Regions from separate parts of the Marinococcus salis genome, predicted to be linked through region 2. Evidence: riboswitches for the same ligand, from Rfam matches in the RefSeq annotation. Region 2 holds a riboswitch; the other holds the start of a gene.
The links. Region 2 has a riboswitch for glycine ahead of gcvT (glycine cleavage system aminomethyltransferase GcvT). Riboswitches for the same ligand answer to the same signal wherever they lie in the genome.
Positions count from the first base shown of each region.

Region 1: it holds a riboswitch for glycine, as region 2 does, so the genes downstream of both, ACTTK6_RS02965 (serine dehydratase beta chain) here and gcvT (glycine cleavage system aminomethyltransferase GcvT) in region 2, are expected to answer to the same signal.

Region 1 is NZ_JBQOJB010000002.1:219,986-228,818, reverse strand. It holds gene ACTTK6_RS02975 (universal stress protein) at 1-219, shown strand, start outside; gene sdaAA (L-serine ammonia-lyase, iron-sulfur-dependent, subunit alpha) at 803-1,687, opposite strand; gene ACTTK6_RS02965 (serine dehydratase beta chain) at 1,684-2,181, opposite strand; glycine riboswitch at 2,260-2,337, opposite strand; glycine riboswitch at 2,341-2,448, opposite strand; gene ACTTK6_RS02960 (SulP family inorganic anion transporter) at 2,713-4,446, shown strand; gene ACTTK6_RS02955 (catalase) at 4,651-6,288, shown strand; gene ACTTK6_RS02950 (hypothetical protein) at 6,364-6,723, opposite strand; gene ACTTK6_RS02945 (hypothetical protein) at 6,793-7,056, opposite strand; gene ACTTK6_RS02940 (aldo/keto reductase) at 7,466-8,536, shown strand; gene ACTTK6_RS02935 (helix-turn-helix domain-containing protein) at 8,733-8,833, shown strand, end outside.
Region 2 is NZ_JBQOJB010000003.1:82,924-91,756, reverse strand. It holds gene ACTTK6_RS03825 (CapA family protein) at 35-1,147, shown strand; gene ACTTK6_RS03820 (MBL fold metallo-hydrolase) at 1,257-1,868, opposite strand; glycine riboswitch at 2,093-2,181, shown strand; glycine riboswitch at 2,185-2,271, shown strand; gene gcvT (glycine cleavage system aminomethyltransferase GcvT) at 2,357-3,463, shown strand; gene gcvPA (aminomethyl-transferring glycine dehydrogenase subunit GcvPA) at 3,482-4,843, shown strand; gene gcvPB (aminomethyl-transferring glycine dehydrogenase subunit GcvPB) at 4,830-6,311, shown strand; gene ACTTK6_RS03800 (rhodanese-like domain-containing protein) at 6,369-6,761, opposite strand; gene ACTTK6_RS03795 (lipoate--protein ligase family protein) at 6,926-7,762, shown strand; gene dat (D-amino-acid transaminase) at 7,834-8,709, opposite strand.

The DNA of each region.
Region 1 (8,833 bases), on a different contig from region 2:
GACAATGGCGTACCCAAAAAGCGGCTGGTGAACCAGCTGTGTGAAAGGCTTGAACCAGATCTTATCATCGTCGGCCAGTCCGGTGGGAATGCGCTCGAGCAGGTCATGCAGGGGAACACTGTCACGAAGGCAGTGCAAAAGCATGCCCCGTGCGATGTGCACGTGGTCGACCGGGCGATTGCCTCCATTCAGCGGGCTCATGCAACTCCGCTCCAATAATCCAAAAACGCTCCGGAGATTTTGAAAATCAGCCGGAGCGTTTTACGTGCATTTATAAATTATAATGGTTTTTCTCGTCCCATTTTTGTTTAATGATCGGAAGGTCACTAACGGTGGTAATAATGAGTTCCTCATTGCGGAAGGAGTTTAAACTATTAAGCAGTTCGTCCTCCGAACAAAAATAAACGGGTTCCTGGCTGCCAAAGCGTGAACGGATATCAGCAGCCGTGCCTATGTCTACCTGATTTTTGGGGCGTTGAAGTACATATGCAAAATGGTCGATGGAAATGACCTCCTTCGAAAAGACGTATAGCAAGAATAGCACGGCGGCAGGGAAACAAAAAGCAGAATGCTCACAAACGGCGGAAAAGGACAATAATTTCATTTTTAACAACTGGAGGCGTCACCTGCTGCGGAACTTTGGATTATAGAAACAGAGAACTCCTAATACGAAGGCGGAGAAAGCGATGGCCCAATACATAAATATAATGCTGATGAGAGTGAGAGTACCGAACCAGATTTGAAAAAAGCGGCGTTCGTTCATAGCTGCACCTCATTTGGTTGAATGATATCGTTTTAGGGATTAAAAAGTACAGGGACGCTGATACAGCCGTTCGGCGGCTTCTCTGCCTGTTTTGGTCTGGGCGAGTCCTCCCTCGGCGGTTTCTTTCAGGCTGCCGGGCATGTCCCTGCCGATGGTATGCATCGTCTGGATCACTTCGTCACAGGGAATGCGGCTGGTAATGCCGGCTAATGCCATATCAGCTGCTGAAAAGGCTATGGAGGTGCCGATCACGTTTCTTTTTACGCACGGCACCTCGACAAGCCCGGCAACCGGGTCGCACACGAGGCCGAGCAGTGACTTCATTGCCATGGCCGTCGCGTGGGAAACCTGCTCCGGTGACCCCTGCTGCAGTTCTGTAATCGTTCCCGCCGCCATAGCCGTCGCTGACCCGATTTCCGCCTGGCAGCCGCCGGCCGCTCCGGAAATGAAGGCATGGTTCGCAAAAACGTAGCCGATGGCGCTCGCTGCGAACAGTCCCATTGTCAGTTTCTCATCGTCCATGCCGCGGTTGTCCTGAAGAGAGACCATCACTCCAGGCAGAATGCCTGCAGAGCCTGCCGTAGGAGTTGCTACAATAAGGCCCATTTTGGCATTGCTTTCCGACGTTGCCATTGCGGCTTCCATCGCCGTGCTGATAACTGGTCCTGATAGTGGGGCGGTATGCTGGTTATACTGATGCATGCGGTAGGCATCGCCTCCTGAGAGCCTGCTTTCCGTTTCCGCGAGGTCACCCAGCCCCTCCCGGACGGCCTGCTTCATTACCTGCAGCCGTTCCTGCATGCGCCCGAAAATCTGTCCGCGGGACGAACCGGAGCGATCCACTTCACGGCGGAGCATCCACTCACCGATACTAATGTCCTGGGCCATACATTCCTGCACAATACTTTCAATCGTGTCTTTCATCTAGATGGAGCCTCCTTTTTGATCCGGGCGGCGATGGATAAAATCTCCGAGCCTGTGCCCAAATTAATGCTGGTATGATATCCGTTAATTTCATAAATATAGGCTACACCGCCGCCAATGGATGCGCCGGTGACATGGACCGTCTCTGTGGCGGAAGCGGCCTGTAAATAAACAGTATTGGGGTGGCAGCCGCCGGGGGTGTTCGTGCAGAACCGGAAGTCGTAACGGAGGCTGCTGTCCTTTGCCAGAGCGTAGGCATTACGGACATTGGTATCGTGTGCGGACAACCCGAGCAGGCCGCCGAGGACAGCTTTATCCGAGCCGTGGCCCTGATAGGTGGAGGCGAGAGAGCCGTAGAACGTGATTGTCACGTCAGTGACGTCTCCCAGCCAGTCATGCACGAATTTTCCAATCGATACCACCCCGGCAGTATGGGAGCTCGAAGGACCGACCATCACCGGGCCGATAATGTCAAAGCAGCTGTCAAACTCCATAGCAATTCCTCCATATTCAAAATTGAAAGCGATTACAAAAAAGAAAAAAAGACAGAGAAGCGGCCTGGGGCGCCGTTTCTCTGTCTGTGAGCCTGAAAGATTTCATTCTTAAAAAAGAATTTTCTTCTTCGGCAGGTACGTATACCTTCTCCAGAGGTGCATCCTGTACTGGTCCTGGTACCTGAGAGTTTTTCCTTTCCGGCTGTTGGAGAGGATTGCTCCTTCGGTGCTGTAAAATACGTTTACAGACTCTCCCAATACATTCATCTGCGAAACCAATATTTGTGTTAATTTCAGTTTAAACATCCCTGCTGGAAAAGTAAACCTATTTTTGACAGCCGGATCTTAGCAATATACTGGAGAGAATCGGTGTAGAAAGGACTAAAGCAGGCGTACAGCTGTATTTAAGCCGTGAGTCAAAAAAATATAGTGCGGGCTTTTCTTTTAGGCCGTTATGGTTCATGATTTATTAGGAGAGAGATTTAATCGCCGTACTGTTTGTGAGTTCACGGAGAAAGAAGGAAAGGATTTATGCCTGGGAAAATAAAAGATATATTAATTATGCCGCAGGATTATAATAATCAGTCGCTGAAAAAGGATATGGCTGCGGGATTTACCATCTTTGTTATGATTGTCCCGCAGGGGATGGCCTATGCCGTGCTTGCCGGCCTGCCGACGGTCATGGGGCTGTATGCCTCTCTGCTTCCACTCATTCTTTATGCGCTGTTTGGCACGTCAAAGCATCTGGCCATCGGGCCGGTAGCGATGGCATCCATTCTTGTGTTTTCCGGCGTGTCCCTGTATGCAGAGCCGTCGACGCCGGAATACGTAGGGCTTGTGCTGCTGCTGACGGTAATGGTCGGAGTGGTGCAGGTCTCTCTTGGCCTGTTGAACGCCGCTGCGTTTGTAAAGTTTATTTCCCCGAATGTGATCAGCGGGTTCACGTCGGCAGTGGCGATTGCAATCGGCATGAGCCAGCTTGGCCAGTTTATGGGCATCAGCGTAGGCAGCCAGACACAGATTATTCCGCTGCTGCGGGATGTGATCGTGCATCTGCCGCAGATACATATCCCGACCCTGCTTGTAGGAATAGCCAGTCTTCTAGTGCTGATCGGGGGCCGGAAAGCAAAACGGAATTTACCGGTTTCCCTCATCGTCGTCGTGCTGAGTATTGCGGCGGTGGCGCTTTTCCGGCTCGATAACCAGGGAGTAAGCGTCGTCGGAAGGGTGCCGCAGGGACTCCCGGATTTTACCATTCCGGGCTTTAACCTGGCGGACATACAGGTGCTGGTCCCGACCGCGCTCACCATTGCGCTGATCGCGATGATGGAGACGCTTGCGATTACGAAAACGCTGAGTGATAAAAATGATTCCGGTATTAACCTGAATAAAGAAATCCGGGCGATCGGGTATGCCAATATAGCCGGGCCGTTTTTTTCCTCCTATGCGGTGACCGGCAGCTTTTCAAGAAGTGCGGTCAGCTACCGGTCGGGAGCGGCCTCCCAGGCGGCGATGATTATTACCGCAGCCGGTGTGCTGGTGACGCTTCTCTTTTTCACGTCTTTATTTTACTATCTGCCGTATGCGGTGCTTGCAGCGATTATTCTCGTTTCGGTCAGCGGCCTGATTAATATCCGGTCGTTAAAGGACGCCTTTCGCGTAAAGCCGGAGGACGGCTGGGTGTGGATCGTGACATTTGCTGCGACGCTTCTCGTCGGCATTCAGTGGGGGTTGTTAATCGGGATTGGCTTTTCCATCCTGCTGCTTTTGCGCCATATTTCCCGCCCGAATATTGTCGAAATCGGCTACGAGGAGGACACCCACAGCTATCTGGATCTGCAGCGGTTTCCGCACGCAAAGCGGGTGCCGGGCACGGTGCTCGTGCGGGCGGATACGCGCATTCATTTTTCGAATGTCGGCTATTTCGTGAAAATGGTGGAAAAAACGATTCAGGACCGCCGCAAAACGGAAGGCGGAGGACTGAAGGCCGCGATTGACATGTCCGGGGTGAACGACATTGATACTACGGGCATCGGCGCTCTGGAACAGATTATTGAAATGTTCCGGAGGGACCCAGGCGTGCAGGTATGGTTTGTGGAGCTGAAGGGTCCGGTCCGGGATCTGCTGCTGCGGGCCGGCTGGCAGGAAAAATACCCGGAAACGATTAAATACCAGACCCTCGAGGGCTTTCTGGAGCACGAAAGAAACGTACCGTTTAAGCCTCCCGAGGAGCCGAAGCAGGATTCCTGGGATTATATGATTTAACATGTGTATAGTTATGGATGAGGCTGGCAGGGAAGTCCCCGCCAGCCTGATTTGTGCTTCACCAGGATAAGGGAACTGCCTTTGAAAAACTGCTGTGCCAGGGTGCATAGCTATATACTACGAATTTAAAAAATTCGGAATAACTGTTTAAACCATAAACTACCCGGGTAAAAGTGAATAGATTTCCTAAAGGAGGTAACAGCATTGAGTAAAGACCGCAATAACGAACACGACGAAGAAAAAAACGACGATAAGCAATATAGGAATGAAGACGGTACGCTGACGACGAGACAGGGCCACCCTGTCCGGGACAACCAGAACTCGAAAACCGTCGGCAATCGCGGACCGACGACGCTTGAAAACTACGAGTTCCTGGAAAAAATCAGCCACTTTGACCGTGAACGTGTACCGGAACGGGTAGTTCACGCCCGTGGGGCAGGTGCGCACGGCTACTTTGAAGCGTACGGTTCCTTTGGCGATGAGCCGATTTCCAAATACACACGCGCAAAAATCTTCCAGGAGGAAGGCAAGCGGACACCGGCATTTGTTCGTTTTTCCACCGTGATTCACGGCGGGACCTCCCCGGAAACGCTACGGGACCCGCGCGGATTTGCCGTGAAATTTTACACGGAAGACGGCAACTGGGACCTCGTCGGCAATAACCTGAAGGTGTTTTTCATCCGGGACGCCATCAAATTTCCGGACGTTATTCACGCGTTGAAGCCGGATCCGGTCACGAACGTGCAGGACAGCGAACGGATCTTCGACTTTATGTCGCAGACGCCGGAAGCTATGCACATGCTGACGTTTTTATTCTCCCCGTGGGGCATTCCGGCTAACTACCGGCAGATGCAGGGCTCCGGGGTAAATACGTACAAATGGGTGAACGAAGACGGTGAAGCGGTGCTCGTGAAGTACCACTTTGAACCGATCCAGGGCATCCGCAACCTGACCCAGGAAGAAGCGGACAGCATCCAAAGCAAAAACTTCAACCACGCCACCCAGGATCTGTACGAAGCCATTGAAGAAGGCAACTATCCGGAATGGGAGCTTCGCGTCCAGGTGATGAGCGACGACGATCATCCGGAGCTCGACTTTGACCCGCTTGATGATACGAAGCTGTGGCCGAAGGATCAATTCCCATGGATTCCTGTCGGCAAGCTTGTGCTTGACCGCAATCCGGAGGACTACTTCAACGAAGTGGAACAGGTCGCCTTTGGTACCGGCGTTCTTGTCGACGGCATGGATTTCTCCGATGATAAAATGCTGCAGGGCCGTACGTTCTCGTACTCCGATACGCAGCGGTACCGCGTCGGCGCCAACTATCTGCAGCTGCCGATCAACCAGGCGAAGAAAAAGGTCGCAACCAACCAGCGCGGCGGACAGATGTCGTATAAAGTCGATAACGACGAAGGCCAGAATCCACACGTGAACTACGAGCCTTCCACAATGAATAACCTGAAGGAAGCACAGATGAGCGGCAAGCCTCACACTCCTTATACCGAAGGAGAAGTGAAAAAAGAAGCCATCGACCGCCAGAATCCTTACCAACAAGCGGGAGAAACGTTCCGCAAGTTCAAGGAATGGGAAAAAGATGAATTAATCAAAAACCTCGTGGACAACCTGATTCCATGTAAAACGGAAATTCAGGAAGAAATGATTGCCCACTTTAAGAAGTGTGATGAGGAATACGGCCGCCGTGTTGAAGAAGGGCTGAAAAACAGCACCTCCACAGACGGCGCAGACCAGGATTCCACGCACGGCGGGCCTGCAGGCGCCACGAAAACGGAAGAAGGCGTCCAACAGGCTGAAGAGCATGGGATTCCATCGGATCCTTATTAATTCGAAGACAGCCTGAAACAATAAAAGCTGAAGCTGGAGATCATTCTCCGGCTTCAGCTTTTTAATTGTTTACGATTATTTATGAAAAGTATTTACATGTTCGAAAGCATATTGGAAGCCCTGGCGCGAGGTGCCCGGCAGGCGCCACTCCGGGCTCAGCACTCTGATCTTAATCAACCGCAGCAGGGTTTTTGGATCTTTCTGAAACGCTTCAATATCGAGGTTTCGGTGCAGATCAATGCGAAAGAAATCATCAGGTTTTTTTACATCCTCCTGGAAGGTGATACTGACTTCGGCTAAACGGTTGCGGCAGTGAAGAACAAACTGATACGAGCCAATGCAGCGCTGATTCTGGAAGACACTGCCGGAAAAACTGCCTGTATGGTCATCAGATGGAGGTTCTTCGTGTACAGCAGCCAGATCGAGTCGAAACATGGAAAGCACCCTTTCGTAAATTTAATGGTATTTACTCTTCATTGCTATCGGGGGAACTGTAAAACTTCTTTAGGAGAAAAAGGAGCTCTCATCAAGAAAGCAGTGATTATTGCATAAATCATACGCCGCCCACGGGGCTTTCAACACGGCTGCATCAGAAAGAAACCGGAGCGGTGTGCCGTCCATCGCAAATGGGTGAAGGGAGTGAAATAGTTTGTCGATATTGTTGTACATTTGAGGGCATGCTTCCTGGATGTACGGTGCTAAGCTCCCGGCAGTACCGACGAGCAGTTCATTGCCGTTAAAAATATAACCAAAAGTAGATGTGTGCATAAACGTTGGCTCCTTTATTATGCATTAAAAAAAGCCACTCCTATCCAAAGGATAGAAATGGCCCGAAAAAAGCATTAATTCTTTTTCCTAAACCAGTTGTATATGACGCTGGGTGAACACTGAATCACTATTTGGAGTCCAGAGAAATCTGGACCCATTGTAAATATTACCCTTTAATTGATTATATATTCATGCCAAAAGAACTAATCTGCTTAAAATTTCGGAAAATAATTTCCAGGCTGTACATGTTTAAATGCAGCTGCAGTTATTGTAAATATATTACATTTAGAAGTATTCGCTTACAGATGTTTGCCGGAAAATCATTCAAGGTATAAGAACAACGTATTCGATACTGCAGGAACCAGCTGACGAGGCACAAACACTTCATGAAATACAGGAGGCTTTAACGATGGAATACATTTATTTAGGAAACTCCGGACTGCGCGTGCCAAAGTATATACTCGGGACCATTCCGTTCAGCGGAACGAAAGGATTTGAGCCGACGGGAAATATTGATGAAAACGATGCCCGCCGGATTGTGGATATCTCGCTGGAAGCAGGCATGAACATGTTTGATACCGCAAACCTGTACTCGAAGGGCGATGCGGAACGCGTGTTGGGCTCTGCGATTAAAGGGCGCCGGGATGAAGTTCTCTTAACGTCCAAAACCGGCTTTCATTTTGACAATGATCCGAATGCCCGCGGCGCGTCCCGCAGCAACATTGAAGCGTCGATTGACCGGACGCTGGAGCGGCTCGGCACGGACCATCTGGACGTGTATTTTGTGCACCTATGGGACGGACGCACGCCGGTGGAAGAAACCGTGGAAACGATGACAAACCTCGTGAAATCCGGGAAAATCCGGTATTGGGGCGTTTCCAACTACAGCGGCTGGGCGCTTGCAAGAATATTCTCCGTGGCTGAGCGTCCGGGCTACATCCCGCCGGTTACCCAGCAGATCTACTATACGCCGGAAGCCCGCGAAGCAGAATACGAATTGCTGCCGGCAGGAAGGGAGCTTGGCGTAAGCTCAATGATCTGGAGCCCGCTTGGCGAAGGACTGCTGAACGGTAAAATCGGCCGGAACAAAAAAGCACCGGCAAATACCCGTCAGGGCGAAGGCTGGCCGGAGCCGTGGATTCAGGATGAAGAACGGCTGTATCAAGTGATCGATGCCCTCGAAGAAGTAGCTGACGGCCGGAACGCAACCGTTCCGCAGATCGCCTATGCGTGGGTCAAAGACCGCCCGAACGTCGGCCCGATCGTCATCGCCGCCCGCAACGAAGAACAGCTGCGTGAAAACCTGGCGTCGGCAGATATGTACTTGACGCAGGAGGAGCATGACCGGATTGAATCCGTTGCGCGCCCAGCACCTATTTATCCACTGTGGCACCGGACGATGACCGGCTTTGAAATGGGAAGCCCGTCTGAAATGCCGTATTTGGAAGGATACAAGAAATCGATGGGAATGGATGAGTAAATTTTAATATAATGCACTGGCAATGGAAGATCTCATTGCTGGTGCATTTTTATTATGCCAGTGTATATTATAATCCGCTATTATTAATAGAAAAGATGAATTATTGATAGTTTCTAGAACGTAATTGATAGATTATGCATGTGGGCTATAGTACATTAAAAAGGGCAGATCAATATAAAATAAAGGAACGTCCGTGATGACTAAGAATTATGAACGATTCCGTTCGCAATACGAACAGGAAATAGAGAAAATGAACCAGGCAGAAAACGAGGAGCTGGTGGAGCTTTATAAGGCACA
Region 2 (8,833 bases):
ACTAGTAATTCTATTTGAATGAAAAGAGGGACTCATGCGAAAATTTTATGCAGGCATAACTGTTGGTTTTATTGTTCTGAGCGGCTGCAGCACCGGGGAAGAATCAGCGCAGGAAAACGAAAATTCAGAGACACAAAAAGAGACTGAAAGACAGGAGCAAAAACAGGAAGATGAGAGCGTCACGGTTGGAGCAGCTGGGGATGTGCTGCTGCATGGACGCGTATATAAAAGGATGGAAGAAGACGGAGAGTATGACTTCACGCCGGCATTGAAGGCAGTTACGCCCATGCTTAAGGAACCGGATTATATGATTGTGAACCAGGAATCGATCCCTGGCGGGGAAGAGCTCGGCTTGTCAGCTTATCCTTCTTTTAACAGCCCGTACGCGATTGTAGATGATCTTCAGGATGCCGGAGTGGACATGCTTTCCGGGGCCAATAACCATACACTCGACCGCGGAATGGAAGCTGTAAATAACGCGATTAATCATTATGAGCAGATTGGCATGGACTACGTAGGGGTATATAAAGACGAAGAGGATGCAGAGCGCAAGCGTATCGTAAACGTGAAAGACGTTGATATTGGTTTTCTATCTTATACGTATGGGTTGAACGGCATTTCGATTCCGGAGGAGCACGATTATGTCGTTCAGAAAATTGATAAGGAACAAATACAGGAAGACGTTGAAGCGATGAGAGATGAATCGGATGTTGTGGTAGTGAATATGCACTGGGGAAGTGAATACGAAAGACTCCCCAATGAAGAACAGAAAGAACTGGCTCAGTTTCTTGCAGATCTGGAAGTGGACGTAGTTCTTGGCCACCATCCTCACGTGCTTCAGCCGATGGAATGGGTGGAGGGCGAAGAAGGCAATGAGACGCTGGTTTATTATTCGCTTGGTAATTTTTATTCCGGGCAGGATACGGACTATACCGATACAGGCGGCATTGCAACATTCGATATAGAAAAAGACGGGGAAAAAATAAACATAACGAACCCAAACGTTGACTTTACTCAGGTAGTTCCGGGCCCTGAAGACCAATATACGGTAAAACCGATGGCTGAAGCAGAGCACCCGGCTGAAGGCGGAGAAACGGAACAAGAGCTGCATGAACACGTATATCAATGGATGGAAGAAGCAGAGTAACGGGCATCTTAGTATTCAGATGAAAACAGGGAGCCGGGCTCAAGATAATTTCAAACACTGTAATATATTATAAAAGGACCTCTGTTTAAAAACAGGGGTCCTTATCACATTATGCACCAAATCCATTAATAAACGGATTGGAATTCATTTCGGTTTCGATATCTGTAAAGGGGCCGTGGCCGCAGGCTACAACCGTATTTTCAGGAAGGTCAAGCAGCTGCTCGTGTATGGAGGCTAACAGTGTATCCATATCGCCGCCGTAGAGATCGGTCCGGCCAACCCCGCCTGAAAACAACACGTCACCAGAAAATACTGTGTTAGTTTCTTTATGCCAATAGGAAACACTTCCCGGGGAATGCCCCGGTGTGTGAAGCCATTGAAATTCAAAACCGCCAAATTGAAGCCTTCCTTCTGACTGCAGCAAGTGATCGGCAGGCTTCGTGGTAAATGCAGCCTCTGGCATCATACGGCTCGAACCGTTTTTCTGAGGGTCTTCAAGCCAGTCACTTTCCTGTTCGTGAAGATAAACCGGGATATTGTATGCTTCCCGAGCAGTATCAAGCGCCCCAATATGATCAAAATGGGCGTGTGTTAACAGAATTGCTACGGGGTGAAGCTCGTTTTCCTGGAGAAAGGTGAGCAGTTTATCGGCATCACCGGCCGGGTCAATAATAACAGCGTTTTTATCATTATCGTACAGAACATAGCAGTTTGTCTGCAGTGGTCCAAGCGGTAGCTGTTTTCCAGTTCATAGTTTCCCTCCAATTAGTATACTGTCTTTAGTATAAACAATATTTTTCCCGGAAGAAATAACCGATCTGCACATACATACGAATAATTAATATGGTTTTATTGAAAATGTTCGGTTTCATTTTTTTTAGCATTGGTTTTTATATGAATTAATGATAAAATATGAGCAAATAAGAACGTACATATAATGCGCGGATGATGGTAAGGGGAGAGACTGCCAGGCAGCGCCGAAGGAGCAAACCGTAACAGGTGAATCTCTCAGGCAAACAGACTCTTACTGGACGCTCCTCTGGAGAGCGCTTCTTTTGAAGCCACCCACGAAGACACTCTTTCTGCATTGCGGAAAGGAGAAACTTTCTGGTTATAGGACAGAGCTTCCATAATTCATGGGAGCTCTGTCTTTTTTTGTTTTTTACTGTTTTGATTTTTCAGAAAAAATAATTAAACGAGGTGATTTCTTTGGCAGAACTAAAACGAACTCCGCTGTATTCAGTGTATGAAAAATACGGAGCTAAAACTGTCGATTTTGGTGGTTGGGAAATGGCAGTTCAGTTTTCGGGCATCAAAAGCGAACACGAAGCGGTTCGTACAAAAGCCGGCCTGTTCGACGTCTCCCATATGGGCGAGGCGATCGTAGAGGGTCCAGAGGCTGCTGATTTTCTGCAGTACATGCTCACAAATAACATAAAAAACCTGGAGCCCGGCAAAGCGCTGTACACCGCTATGTGCTATGAAAATGGCGGCACAGTTGACGACCTGCTCGTGTACCAGCTCGAAGAAGAAAAATACATGCTTGTTTTAAACGCAGCCAATATTGAGAAGGACCTCGAATGGCTTCGCCGGCACGGGACGGAAAACGTAAGCATCACGGATATCTCAGAAAGGACAGCATTAATTGCGGTGCAGGGCCCGGAGGCGGAAACGATACTACAGAAAGTAACCGACGCATCTCTTTCAGAAATACTGCCTTTTCGATTTGCTGCCAGTGCTTCTATCGGAGAAACAGGAAACGTTCTTATATCAAGAACTGGCTATACCGGTGAGGACGGATTTGAATTATACTGCCGCTCCGGGGATGCGCTTTACTGCTGGGAGACTATTATGGAAGCTGGAAAAAGCAGAGGCATTGTCCCTTGTGGACTTGGCGCAAGGGATACCCTGAGGTTTGAAGCGAAGCTGCCGTTGTATGGACAGGAACTGAGTGCAGATATCACCCCGCTTGAAGCCGGCATCGGCTTTTGTGTAAAACTGAAGCAAGAAAATGATTTTATCGGAAAAGAAGCTTTAAAGGAACAAAAAGAAGCAGGACTGAAACGCAAGCTGGTCGGTATTGAAATGGTCGATAAGGCGATACCCCGTCCGGGATACGGCGTACGAAATGATGACGGAGCAGAAATAGGATGGATCACGACAGGCACCCAGTCCCCGACGCTCAAAAAAAACGTAGGACTCGCACTTTTAAATGCCGAATGGAGCAACCTGGATCAGGCGGTAGCGGTGGATGTGCGTGGAAAAGCCAAGCGGGCGAAAGTGGCAGCTGTGCCTTTTTACAAACGGAAAAAATAATACGAGGAGGCGTCAAAAATGGATTATCGCTATTTGCCAGTCACTGGTGAAGATAAAGAAGAAATGCTCAAAACAATTGGCGTGGATGCCATCGATGAATTATTTGAAGATGTGCCGGAAAATATTCGCTTTGCCGGAGAAATGGATCTGCCAAAGGCTCTTGGGGAAACGGACCTTCTAAAGGAAATGAAACGCCTTAGTGACAGGAACGCTAACGTGCAGGACTGTGTATCCTATCTCGGAGCAGGGGTGTACGAGCATTATATACCAACGGTCGTCGACCATGTGCTACGGCGTTCAGAATTTTATACGGCGTATACTCCGTACCAGCCTGAAATTTCGCAGGGCGAGCTGCAGGCAATATTTGAATTTCAAACGATGATCAGTGAACTTACGGGAATGGATATCGCTAATTCGTCAATGTATGACGGGCCAACAGCGCTTGCTGAAGCAGCGCTGATGGCTGCGAGTGAGAACAGAGGGAAACGGCGGACCATTGTAGTATCAGAAACCATCCATCCCGAAGCGCTCGATGTATTGAAAACCTATGCGGCAGGCCCCGGCCTTACAGTGAAAATTGTTCCTGAAAAAGATGGCCGCACGGATCTGGATAAGCTTGAAAAGACGATCGATGCTGATACCGCAGGAGTAATCGTACAATACCCGAACTTCTACGGAACCATTGAAGATTTAGCGGCTGTAAGACAGGCAGCCGACAAAGAAAATTCTTTAATGATTGTTTCTGCTAATCCTCTGTCCCTGGGCATACTGACGCCCCCTGGGCACTTTGGGGCGGATATTGTTGCGGGAGACGCCCAGCCGCTTGGCATCCCGATGCAGTTTGGCGGACCGCACTGTGGTTTTTTCGCGACTACCAAAAAACACATTCGAAAAGTTCCCGGACGGCTTGTCGGGCAGACTGAAGATGAAGACGGAAGCCGCGGCTACGTACTGACCCTCCAGGCAAGAGAGCAGCACATCCGCCGGGATAAAGCGACCTCCAACATTTGCTCGAACCAGGCTTTGAATGCGTTGGCGGCTTCTGTAGCGATGACAGCTCTCGGTAAAAAAGGTTTGAGGGAAACAGCAGAACGAAATATTAAAGGTACTCACTTTTTAAAGCAGCTGCTAAAGCAAAAAGGAATACAGGTGGTCCACGAATCACCGTCGTTTAATGAATTTGTCATCAATCTCAGCCGGCCGGCATCGGAGGTAAATGAACAATTATTTCAGCATGGAATCATTGGCGGTTATGATTTAGGGGAGGTTTCAGCGGATAAAAAAGGCCAGATGCTCGTATGTGTGACCGAACTTCGGACAAGAGAACAGCTTGAAACCTTTGCCGACCAATTGGAGGTGCTTGTACATGAAACAGCCTAACCAGCCATTAATTTTTGAACAGAGCAAATCAGGCCGGGTAGCGTATTCGCTTCCCGAAACAAATATTCCTGAGCAAAGCCTAAGTGACATTTTGCCGGAGGCTAGTATCCGCAACGAAGAACCGGCGCTCCCGGAAGTGTCCGAGCTCCAGTTAGTACGCCACTATACGGCCCTGTCGAACCGGAACTACGGGGTGGATTCTGGTTTTTATCCTCTCGGCTCCTGCACAATGAAATACAATCCGAAGATCAATGAAGAAACTGCCCGCATGGCTGGATTTGCCGCGACGCATCCGTATCAGCCGGAGACTCAGGTGCAGGGGAATCTCGAAATGATGCACGACCTGCAGCAGGCCCTGGCTGAAATAACCGGCATGGACGAAGTCACTCTGCAGCCGGCAGCCGGCGCCCAGGGAGAGTGGACCGGCCTGATGCTGATACGGGCGCTTCACGAAGCAAACGGTGAAACGGAACGCACCGAAGTGATCGTCCCCGACTCTGCGCACGGAACGAACCCTGCTTCAGCAACAGTGGCAGGATTTGATCATGTGACGGTCCGGACGGACGCCCGGGGCCTGGTGGATCTTGAGCATCTAAAAGAAGTTACGGGCGAAAGAACGGCTGCCCTTATGCTCACGAATCCAAACACGCTTGGGCTGTTTGAAGAAGACATTATGGAAATAGCGGATACGATTCACCGGGCTGGCGGGCGTTTATATTACGACGGAGCCAACTCCAATGCTATCATGGGCATCACAAGGCCCGGAGATATGGGCTTTGACGTTGTACACTTAAATCTCCATAAAACATTCACCGGCCCACATGGAGGCGGCGGTCCCGGCAGCGGTCCGGTGGGCGTAAAAAAAGAGCTGATCCCTTATCTGCCCGGGCCGGTACTCACGAAAGAAAATGATAAGTACTACTGGGACAAAGACCGTCCGCATTCCATCGGCCGCGTAAAGCCGTATTACGGGAACTTTGGCATTAACGTACGTGCTTATACCTATATCCGGACGATGGGTGCAGAGGGACTCAAAAAAGTTTCGGAATATGCAGTGCTGAACGCCAATTATTTAATGAGACGGCTCGAGCCGTATTTTGACCTTCCGTATGGCCGTCACTGCAAGCACGAATTTGTTATATCAGGAAGGCGCCAGAAACAGCTTGGAGTACGAACGCTTGATATAGCTAAACGACTGCTGGATTACGGCTATCATCCGCCAACGATTTATTTTCCGATTAATGTCGAAGAGTGCATGATGGTTGAACCGACCGAAACCGAGGCCAAAGAAACGCTTGATGCCTTCGCAGATGCCATGATTGAAATTGCCAGGGAGGCAGAGGAGAGCCCGGAAATGGTACAGGAAGCGCCTCATACTACCGTAGTCGGAAGACTGGATGAGACGCTGGCAGCACGAAAACCGGTACTGACGTATAATACTGAAACCTCGCTCAAATCCATGAAATAACGATAAAAGGAAAATTAAACACAAAAAGGGAAGAGCAGCGCCTGCTCGTCCCTTTAATTATGCGCTTTTTTTCTTTTTACTGATTTTGCCTGTCCAGCGCTTAAATCCGCCTTTCAGGTGGTAAATATCCCGGTTTCCCTTATGCTTTTTGATCAGCTTTGCGGCTTGCTTTGAACGCATGCCAGACTGGCAGTATAAATAAACAGGCTGGTCTTCCCGGATTTCAACCATCCGCTGCTTCATTTGCGAAACGGGAATATTCCGGGCCCCGAGAATGTGGCCGCCATCGTATTCTTTCGGCTCACGCACATCGATAAGCTGGGCTTTACGATAGCCTTTGATAAAATCTTCCTGTGGTAATGCAGTTAAGTCCTTCGGTCCGACAAACCGGCGTACAATCAGAAAAACTAATACTGCAATGAGCACTACCCATAACCATTCAAATATCATATATATTATTTCACCTCTTTCCAGGTCGATTGCAAATTAATTATAACGCATAACCCCGTTGCTTTGCCAGATTTCTAATTAATGGGCGGTCATTTTTATATATGGAACGCAGTGATCTCTGCTACAATGGAAGTGGAAAAATTGAGAAAGAGAGATGAACGTTAATGGCAAAAGATACTTGGCTTTTTATAGATTCAGGCAACCGGTCGCCGGCCTATAATATGGCTCTCGACGAAAAACTGCTGCAGTGGCACAGTGAAGGGCAAATTCCGCCGGTGATAAGGTTTTACGGATGGAATCCGCCGACGCTGTCAGTCGGTTACTTTCAGAAGGCAAAAAAGGATATTGATATGGAGGCAGTGGAAAAGCACGGTGTAGGTTTTGTGCGCCGGCCGACGGGAGGCCGGGCGGTTCTGCACGATCAGGAGCTGACCTACAGCATTATTGTTTCAGAAGATCATCCGGAAATGCCGGAAACGGTGACCGAGGCCTACCGGGTACTCTCGGAAGGAATTTTGCAGGGGTTTTTAAAGCTTGGCCTGGATGCTTATTTTTCCGTGCCGAAAACGAAGGAGGAGGAAGACTCGTTAAAGAATCCCCGTTCGGCTAACTGTTTTGACGCCTCGTCATGGTATGAGCTGGTCGTAGAGGACCGGAAAATTGCCGGAAGTGCCCAGACAAGACAGCGCGGGGTCATCCTGCAGCACGGATCAATTATTCTGGACCTGGATGAGGACAAGTTATTTGATTTGTTTAAGTATCCGAGTGAGCGCGTTCGGGAAAGAATGCAGCAGGCTTTTAAAAATAAAGCCGTCGCGATCAACGAGCTTACAGACAAACCATTCACGCTGGAAGATCTGAGGAGTGCTTTTAAAGAAGGATTTGCCGACGGTCTGCATGCCGACCTTGAAGAGTATCAGCTAACTGCGGATCAGGAGAAAGAAGTAGAGGCGCTGGCAGCAGAACGATACGAGACCGATGAGTGGAATTTCAGGCGCTGATGTTCTCCCTCAATTAAAAAACAAACGACCGCCCCCGGGGCGGTCGTTTATATAAGGGATGTTGCGGCCAATTAGTTGTAGGTAACAAGCGGCTGGGTGTCCCCGGATTCGAACAGCTCGACTTCGCGGCGGAATTCTCCAAGAAGCTCCTTCGTTACTGGATCGTTTCCGTACTCGGCTTGAAATGAGCCTTTAATAGAACGGACGGGCACGATCTCAATCGAAGTGCTCGTCATAAACATTTCGTCAGCCTGTATGGCTTCGTCGATAGTAAACGGGCGTTGTTCGACGGGAATATTCAACTGCTTTGCCAGCTGAAGGACGTAGCGCTTAGTAATACCTTCAAGAATATAGTTGCTCTGCGGATGAGTGATGACCGTTTCGTCTTTAACGATAAAGGCATTGGTAGAGGAGCCCTCCGTAATAACCTCTCCGCGGTGCTGAAGCGCCTCCGCACAGTCGTGATCTTCCGCGGCCCGTTTGGCAAGCACGTTTCCGAGCAGGTTAATGGTTTTAATGTCACAGCGAAGCCAGCGGATGTCTTCTGTGGCGTACACATTTATGCCGTCAGCCTGTTTAGCAAATGGCACTTCGGAAGCTTTCGTAAAGCCGGTTAACACCGGGGCTGTTCCGCGCTGGTACAAGTGATCCCGGGCCTGAATACCGCGGGTCAGCTGAAAATAGACATATCCCGTAGTAAGTCCGTTTTTCTCAATCAGACGGCGAAGAAGCGACTTCATCGTGTCAGGGGAGTAGGGGACTGTCAAATCGAGTTTAGAAGCGCTGTCCTGAAACCGTTCGAGATGCCCTTCCTGGAGAAACAATTTTCCGTTGTACACCCGGATCACTTCATAAATGCCGTCGCCAAAATAATAACCGCGATCGTCAAAGGAAATAGCGGCTTCCTCTTTTGGAATAATGGATTCGTTATACATCACATAGCTCATGAATGCTGCCTCCTTCAATACTTTATATTGTACAAGAATGCAGTGTTGAACAAAAGAAAAGCTCTTCAAATGCGAGGAAATTAATTATCGAACAAAAAAATTTCCTGAGGGCAAATTAGAAATA